One region of the Lactococcus cremoris subsp. cremoris KW2 genome, then DNA from elsewhere that is predicted to be linked to it. Evidence: predicted binding sites of a transcription regulator. Region 1 holds the regulator's gene; the other holds the start of a gene.
What was found. The regulator HrcA, encoded in region 1, represses chaperone genes, less so after heat shock. The targets are predictions, from matches to a motif close to TTAGCACTCNNNNNNNNNGAGTGCTAA.
Positions count from the first base shown of each region.

Region 1 (4,310 bases):
AAAAAAGAATTACTTTTAGTTTAATTGTGCTTGTTCTTTTAATCGTCGGAGCTTTGGGATTTATATTAATCACAAACAATAAGTCGAATTCAACCAATGAATCAACAAAAAAAACAAGTATTTCATCATCTAAAGAAGTGGCAAAGAAAAAAGACTTACCAGATTCAAAAAGGTCTGACTGGGATTTAGTTTTAGTCAGCCGAGCATCTCCTAAACCTGAAATGAACCCAACATTAGCAACTGTTAATGGGATTCAAGTTGACCAACGGATTGCACCAGCAGTTCAACAATTTTTGGCTGCGGCCCAAGAAATTTCACCAGCCGAGCATCTTATTTCAGGTTATCGGTCAGTTTCATACCAAGAAGGACTCTATCAATCTTATGTTCAAGCAGAAATGAATGGTCAAGGAACGGTCAATAGTACAGGGAATCCTATTTCTGAGGAAGAAGCAATAAAAGATGTACAAACTTATTCTCAACCACCAGGAAGTTCAGAGCATCAAACTGGTCTTGCAATTGATATGAGTAATATTGATAGCCTGAATGAAAGCCAATATGCCAAACAAGTTGCGGCGATTGCTCCCAAATATGGTTTTGTGCTTCGCTTTCCAGATGGTAAAAAAGCAGTCACTGGAATTGGTTATGAAGATTGGCATTTCCGCTATGTTGGTTTAGAAAATGCCAAATACATGACTGAGCACCAATTGACGTTGGAAGAGTATCTTAAATTATTACCAGCTTAAAGGAAATTAGGAACATGTTAAATCGAACTAGACTTTTACTTTATGTGAACGTTGCTCTCTTTATTTACAGCCTGTCAGAAATGATTAAAATCCTTCTTGTTCATAATAATTTCTTTACTCAATTTTTTAATAATCTCTCTAGTAACCTCAAATCTTTAACGGATAAGATTTCGTCAGCAATTACAAGTTGGCAAAGTATTATCTATTTATTGATTTTTGTCTTATTAATCTTTTTGTTATTAAAATTTTGGCGTGTGACTTTTATTCTTTTAGAGATTATTTTGGCACTTTTAATTATTGACTATGTTTTGCTTTTTGTTCAACATCAAGTTGGATTTGAAAATCTTTTTATCATTGCTGTAATGGTAGTTACACTAATGAATATCTGGCAGACATCCAAAGATTCTAATCTTTTATAACAGAAATTAGCACTCTAATAAAAAGAGTGCTAATTTTTATGTCTTTTTTCTTGACAAGGTATAAACAAAGGGTTATAATAAACTTGTTAGCACTTAGAGGTAAAGAGTGCTAAAAGAAAAAACTTAGAGATAAAGAAAGGAGCAGCTATGATTACAGAACGTCAAAGACAAATTTTAAATTTGATTGTTTCACTTTATGCTAAGGACCATACACCAATCGGTTCAAAATCGCTCCTTGATAGTATCCAAGCCTCTAGCGCAACCATTCGAAATGATATGAAAGCTTTGGAAAGGCTGGGTTTGATTCAAAAGGAACATACTTCAAGTGGACGCATTCCGAGCGTTTCGGGCTATAAGTATTTTGTGGAAAATGTCATCCAGTTAGAAGAGTTCAGTCAAAATGACTTGTTCAAAGTGATGAAAGCTTTTGATGGCGATTTTTATCGCTTGTCCGATTTGTTTAAAACTGCGGCTAAAAGCTTATCAGAACTAACAGGATTGACGAGTTTTGTTCTTAATGCTCCGCAACGTGACCAACAATTAGTCTCATTTGAAATGGTTATGCTTGATAATCACTCGGTGCTCTCGGTCATTACTTTGGGAACTGGTGAGGTAAGAACAAATCAATTTGTTTTACCAAAATCAATGACAGAAGCAGATTTAGCTGTTTTTAGCAACTTGGTTAAGGAACGATTAGTCGGTAAAAAAGTGATTGATATTCACTATACGTTACGCACTGAAATTCCACAAATTGTTCAACGCTATTTTAAGGTTACGAGTGAAGTTTTACAACTCTTTGAATCAATCTTTGATGATTTATTCAAAGAACATCTGACAGTCGCTGGTCGTAAAAATATTTTTGACTATGCGACGGATAATCTTGCAGAGCTCTATAAACTCTTTAGTGATGATGAGCGAATGCTTCATGAAATTCGCGAGATTACAAATAATGATGAAATGAGAGCTGTTAAATTTGATAATGATGAAAAATTTATGAAAAATTTAACAATTATCTCGCAAAAATTTGTCATTCCTTATCGTGGATTTGGTACATTGACAGTTGTAGGACCTGTAGAAATGGATTATCAAAGAACATTATCAGTTCTTGATTTAGTTGCTAAAGTTCTAACAATGAAATTAAGTGATTATTATCGTTACCTTGATGGTAACCATTATGAAATTAGTAAATGATTAAAAAGTTATTTAAAAAAGGAGGGCCTATGTCCGAAGAAACTAAAGAAGAAATCAAAAACGAAAAAGTTGATGAAGAAGTGACTGAGGAGTTAACAGAAGAAGCGCTTGAAGATATCGTTGAAGAAGAAATCAATGAACTTGATGAAGCGCAAAAGTTAGCAACTGAGTGGGAAAATAAATTCCTTCGTGTTTCTGCTGAAATGCAAAATGTGCAACGTCGCGGAAATGAAGAACGTTTACAACTTGTCAAGTATCGCTCGCAAGATTTAGCAAAAAAAATCTTGTCTTCATTAGATAACCTTGAACGTGCACTTGCTGTTGAAGGTTTGACAGATGATGTTAAAAAAGGGCTTGAAATGGTACAAGAAAGTTTAATTTCAGCCCTTAAAGAAGAAGGGGTTGAAGAAGTTTCTTATGAAAGTTTCGACCATAACCTTCACATGGCTGTTCAAACTGTTCCAGCTGATGACGAACATCCAGCTGACAGCATTGTGCAAGTCTTCCAAAAAGGCTACCAACTTCACGAACGTTTACTACGTCCTGCAATGGTTGTTGTAGCACAATAATTTAATAAAAAATATTGACCGCAAAGTCTTTAAACTATTCATAAGTAAAAGAAATAAAGGAGATTTAAAATATGTCTAAAATTATCGGTATTGACCTTGGTACAACTAACTCAGCAGTCGCAGTTCTTGAAGGAACTGAATCAAAAATTATTCCAAATCCAGAAGGAAATCGCACAACTCCATCAGTAGTTGCATTTAAAAATGGTGAAATCATTGTTGGTGATGCTGCAAAACGTCAAGCAGTAACAAATCCAGAAACAATCATTTCTATCAAATCAAAAATGGGAACATCTGAAAAAGTTTCTGCAAATGGTAAAGAATATACACCACAAGAAATTTCAGCAATGATTCTTCAAAACTTGAAAGCAACAGCTGAAAGCTACCTTGGCGAAAAAGTTGAAAAAGCAGTTATCACTGTTCCTGCTTACTTCAATGACGCTCAACGTCAAGCAACTAAAGATGCTGGTAAAATTGCTGGTCTTGAAGTAGAACGTATCGTTAACGAACCAACTGCCGCAGCTCTTGCATATGGTCTTGATAAAACAGATAAAGATGAAAAAATCCTTGTCTTTGACCTTGGTGGTGGGACATTCGACGTTTCAATCCTTGAACTTGGCGATGGTGTCTTTGATGTTCTTGCAACTGCTGGTAACAACAAACTTGGTGGTGATGACTTTGACCAAAAAATCATTGACTGGATGGTTGCCGAATTCAAGAAAGAAAACGGAATCGACCTTGGTCAAGACAAAATGGCTTTGCAACGTTTGAAAGATGCTGCTGAAAAAGCGAAAAAAGACCTTTCAGGTGTAACAACAACTCAAATCAGCTTACCATTTATCACAGCAGGAGCTGCCGGACCTCTTCACTTGGAAATGGCTTTAACTCGTGCTAAATTTGATGAATTGACACATGATCTTGTTGAAGCGACACGTCAACCAGTTCGTCAAGCCCTTTCTGATGCTGGTTTGTCAACTTCTGATATTGATGAAGTCCTCTTAGTTGGTGGTTCAACTCGTATTCCTGCTGTTGTTGAACTTGTTCGTCATGAAACAAACAAAGAACCAAATAAATCAGTAAACCCTGATGAAGTTGTTGCTATGGGTGCCGCAATTCAAGGTGGTGTCATCACTGGTGACGTTAAAGACGTTGTCCTTCTTGATGTTACTCCATTGTCACTTGGTATTGAAACAATGGGTGGAGTCTTCACAAAATTGATTGACCGTAACACAACTATCCCAACTTCTAAATCACAAGTCTTCTCAACTGCCGCTGATAATCAACCAGCTGTTGATATTCACGTCCTCCAAGGTGAACGTCCAATGGCCGCTGATAACAAAACTTTGGGTCGTTTCCAATTGACAGATATCCCTGCAGCACCACGTGGAATT
Region 1 covers NC_022369.1:966,255-970,564, forward strand. The annotation lists gene KW2_RS04690 (M15 family metallopeptidase) at 1-743, shown strand, start outside; gene KW2_RS04695 (hypothetical protein) at 758-1,162, shown strand; gene hrcA (heat-inducible transcriptional repressor HrcA) at 1,310-2,353, shown strand; gene grpE (nucleotide exchange factor GrpE) at 2,383-2,922, shown strand; gene dnaK (molecular chaperone DnaK) at 2,994-4,310, shown strand, end outside.

Region 2 (4,310 bases), 580 kb from region 1:
ATTCTAAGAATGGGTGCCTATCCTTGGCGAACAAAACAACGTATTCTAAGTGACCAAGGTCATTTATCTAACGAAGATGGTGCCGAAGCAGCCTTTAACATTCATGGGAATAAAACAAAAAAAATATTTTTGGGACACTTAAGTCTAAATAATAATATTAAAGAACTTGCTCATCTTACCATGGACGGTTATCTCCAACAACACGATGTGGATACAAAAAATGAATTAAAAATTCTTGATACCAGCCATGAACATGCAAGTCCCCTTTATGATATCTAACATTAATCATTAAAAAATAAAAAAGAACCCACTCGGGTTCTTTTTTTTATTACATCATACCACCCATTCCCATGCTAGGGTCCATTGGAGGCATAGCTGGAGCAGCTGGTTCTGGTTTATTAGCCACAACTGCTTCAGTAGTCAAGATTAATCCAGCAACAGAAGCTGCATTTTGCAAAGCTGAACGAGTCACTTTTGCCGGGTCAACGATTCCTTCTTCAATCATATTTACCCATTGACCTGTCGCTGCATTAAATCCTGTACCAACTTTTTCTGAACGAAGTTTATCAATGATAACTGAACCTTCATATCCTGCATTGGCCGCGATTTGACGAACTGGTTCTTCAAGGGCACGGCGAACGATGTTAATTCCTGTTTGAATGTCGCCTTCTTCTGAAAGTTTATCCAAAGCTGCGATGGCATTAACAAGAGCTGTACCACCACCAGAAACGATACCTTCTTCAACAGCAGCACGTGTTGCATTAAGTGCGTCTTCAATCAAAAGTTTCATTGCTTTAAGTTCTGTTTCTGTTGCGGCTCCTACTTTAACTACCGCAACTCCGCCAGCTAATTTCGCTAAGCGCTCTTGCAATTTTTCACGGTCAAAATCAGAAGTTGTTTTTTCGATTTGTGCTTTGATGATAGCCACACGATCAGAAATGGCATCAACAGAACCAGCACCTTCAACAATTGTTGTATGGTCTTTATCAACAGTTGCTTTAGCAGCTTGTCCTAAAGCTTCTAGTGTAGCATCTTTAAGATCAAGGCCAAGTTCTTCAGTAATTACTGTACCACCTGTCAAGATAGCTAAATCTTCCAATTGAGCTTTACGGCGGTCACCAAATCCCGGTGCTTTTACAGCGACTACGTTGAAGACCCCTTTAATCTTATTAAGAACAAGAGTTGGCAATGCTTCTCCATCAACATCATCAGCAACAATTAAAAGTGGACGATTTGTTTTCAAAATTTGTTCAAGAAGCGGTAAAATTTCTTGAATATTTGAGATTTTTTTATCCGTAATCAGAATATAAGGATTATCTAACTCAGCAACCATTTTCTCTGTATTAGAAACCATATATTGACTCAAGTATCCACGGTCAAATTGCATTCCTTCAACAACATCAAGCTCTGTTTGCATTCCTTTTGATTCTTCGATTGTGATAACTCCGTCAGAACCTACACGCTCCATTGCGTCAGAAATATATTCCCCAACTTTTTCACTACGTGATGAAACGGTAGCAACTTGAGCGATTGCTGATTTATCGTGAACAGGAATTGCCATTTCTTTAATTGAAGCAACTGCTGTTTCAGCTGCGAGTTCAATTCCTCGGCGAATACCAACTGGATTTGCACCTGCAGTAACATTTTTCAATCCTTCACGAACAATAGCTTGTGTCAAAACTGTCGCTGTTGTTGTTCCATCACCTGCAATATCATTTGTTTTTGAAGCAACTTCCGAAACAAGTTTAGCTCCCATATTTTCAAAATGGTCTTCAAGTTCAATCTCTTTGGCAATTGTAACACCATCATTTGTAATTAAAGGTGAACCATATGATTTTTCAAGAACAACATTACGCCCTTTTGGCCCAAGAGTTGTTTTTACTGTATCGGCAAGAATATCAATTCCGCGCATCATCGCTGTTCTAGCATCACTTGAAAATTTAATTTCTTTTGACATTTTAGCTCCTTTTTTAAGAATATATTTTTAATTAATAGATTTTAAGATAGACAAAAGACAATCAAAAATTGATTGCTTTTATATTTTTACTCTACAATTGCAAGAAGGTCTGAGTCTTTGAGAATCAAGAATTCTTCACCGTCCATTTTGACAGTCGTTCCAGCAAATTTCTCAAAAATTACTGTATCTCCAACTTTTACGAGTGGAGAAATCAGTGTCCCATGATTAGTTGTTTTCCCTTCACCGACAGCAATAACTTCAGCTGTTTGAGGTTTTTCTTGGGAAGCGCTCGTTAATACGATTCCGCCCATAGATTTTTCCTCTTCTTCTTTTACACGTAAAACTACGCGATTCTCTAAAGGTTTCAACATTATACTTTCCTCCATTTTTTATTTTTAGCACTCTTAATAGTTGAGTGCTAACATATTCTTATTTTATCTCAATGGTCAGATTTAGTCAAGAGAAAACATTTAGATTTAATCAAATAAATTAGAAAGGGAGCTCATCAGCTTCAAGTAAGAGTTCCTCAGTCTTTACAGCGCTTTCTCTTAAGGCAAGAGTCGCACGACTTTCCAATAAATCATAGCTCAAACCTAAGATTTCTGTAATATAGTGTTTCTGTTCATTTTTATCAGTATAATTTCTAGTTCTAATCTCTCCCTCTACAGAAATAAGACTTCCTTTTTTAGCATAGGAAACCAATGTTTCTGCTGATTTCCCCCATAAAATTATCGAGATAAAGTCTGCTTCTCGCTCTCCTTTTTCATTTTTGAAGCGGCGATTGACTGCCAGAGTCACACGGACATAAGATTTATTGTTCGTTGTTTTCGAAATTTCAGGTGCGTTTGTTAAACGACCAATCAACATGGTTTTATTCATTATAAAATCCTCCTAACTTTCTATACGTAAAGTTTGAGCATTTGTCACTAAAAAATAAAAAAATCTATCAAGCAGATAGATTTCTATTGTTTATTTGGCATTCAAAGCTGCAACTGTCATATAATTATATGGACTGTTGAAGTGGGGGAGGAAGAATAAATCAAGCAAAGCTAGTTCATCAATTGTTTTTTTCTCTTGAATCGCTAAACTGAACATATTTATATTTCCTGCAATTATCTCACTTTTACTAGCAAGTTGTGCTCCAATAATTCTGCGACTTTTTGTCTCATATACGATACGAATTTTCACACTATCGTTGTTTTCATGAAGAAACCAAGCTTTTTGTTTATCTTCAAAATCACTAAATGAAACTTCTAAACCTAATTTTTTAGCAGCTTTAACAGAAAGTCCTGTAGAGGTCATATTGTAACCAAAAATTGAAATACCATTAGACCCTTGAACACCAACAGATTCTAATTCTTTTCCACCAATATTGTGTCCTGCGACAATTCCTGACCGAACAGCGTTCGAGGCAAGAGCGATATAAGTAAAATCTTGCAAGGCATTAGAATAAATTGTCGCAACATCACCTACCGCGTAAACATCTGGATCACTACTTTGTTGATGCTTATCCACCTTGATTGCTCCATTTTTGAAGGTAGCTAACTTATCACTTGCCAAGGCACTGTTGGCAGTAAAACCAATACAATTGATGACAAGATCAACATCATAAGTCGCCTTGTTGGTTACGATTTGTGATACATAACCTTCCTCATTCGCTTTAAATTCTTTGGCCAGTTCTCCAAAATGAAGTTCAATTCCATGTTGAGCAAGGTTTTCATCCATTCCTTTGGCAAATTCTTCATCATAATATGATGCAAGTGAAGTATTTTCAGCGTCAAAGAGAAGAACTTCTTTACCCCGTCGTTTAGCTGCTTCTGCAATCTCTGTACCGATATATCCTGCACCAATGACTGCGATACGCTTGACTTTTTCTTTGGCAAATTCTGCGTCAATTGCTTGACCTTCTTGAAAAAGTTTCAGAAAATGAATTCCCTTAAGGTCTTTGCCTGGTAGATTAGGAATAATTGGACGTGAACCTGTTGCTAAAACAAGCTTGTCGTAAGCTTCAATTATTTCATCATCAGATTTAGTTTTTGCATAAACTTTCTTATTAGCAAAATCAATTTCTGAAACTTCTGTTTCAGTCAAAATTTTTACCCCTTTTGCCTCAAAATCCTCTGCTTTGGCATAAAATAATTCATCTGGTTTTTCAATTTGTCTTCCAACCCAAATTGCTGTGCCACAACCTAGATAACTCATGTTGCTATTACGGTCAATCATGACAATTTCATGCCCGGGATATTGTTCAAGTAATGTATTTGCTGTAGCAATGCCTGCGTGGTTTGTACCGATAACTACGATTTTCATGCTAATAGGTCTCCTTTAAATGTAAAATTCTTTTTACATTATT
Region 2 covers NC_022369.1:390,301-394,610, reverse strand. The annotation lists gene KW2_RS01950 (MBL fold metallo-hydrolase) at 1-279, shown strand, start outside; gene groL (chaperonin GroEL) at 329-1,957, opposite strand; gene groES (co-chaperone GroES) at 2,044-2,328, opposite strand; gene KW2_RS01935 (single-stranded DNA-binding protein) at 2,447-2,836, opposite strand; gene nox (H2O-forming NADH oxidase) at 2,927-4,267, opposite strand.
Region 2: a site for HrcA is predicted at 2,353-2,379, ahead of groES (co-chaperone GroES). Genes of this name have one in related genera too.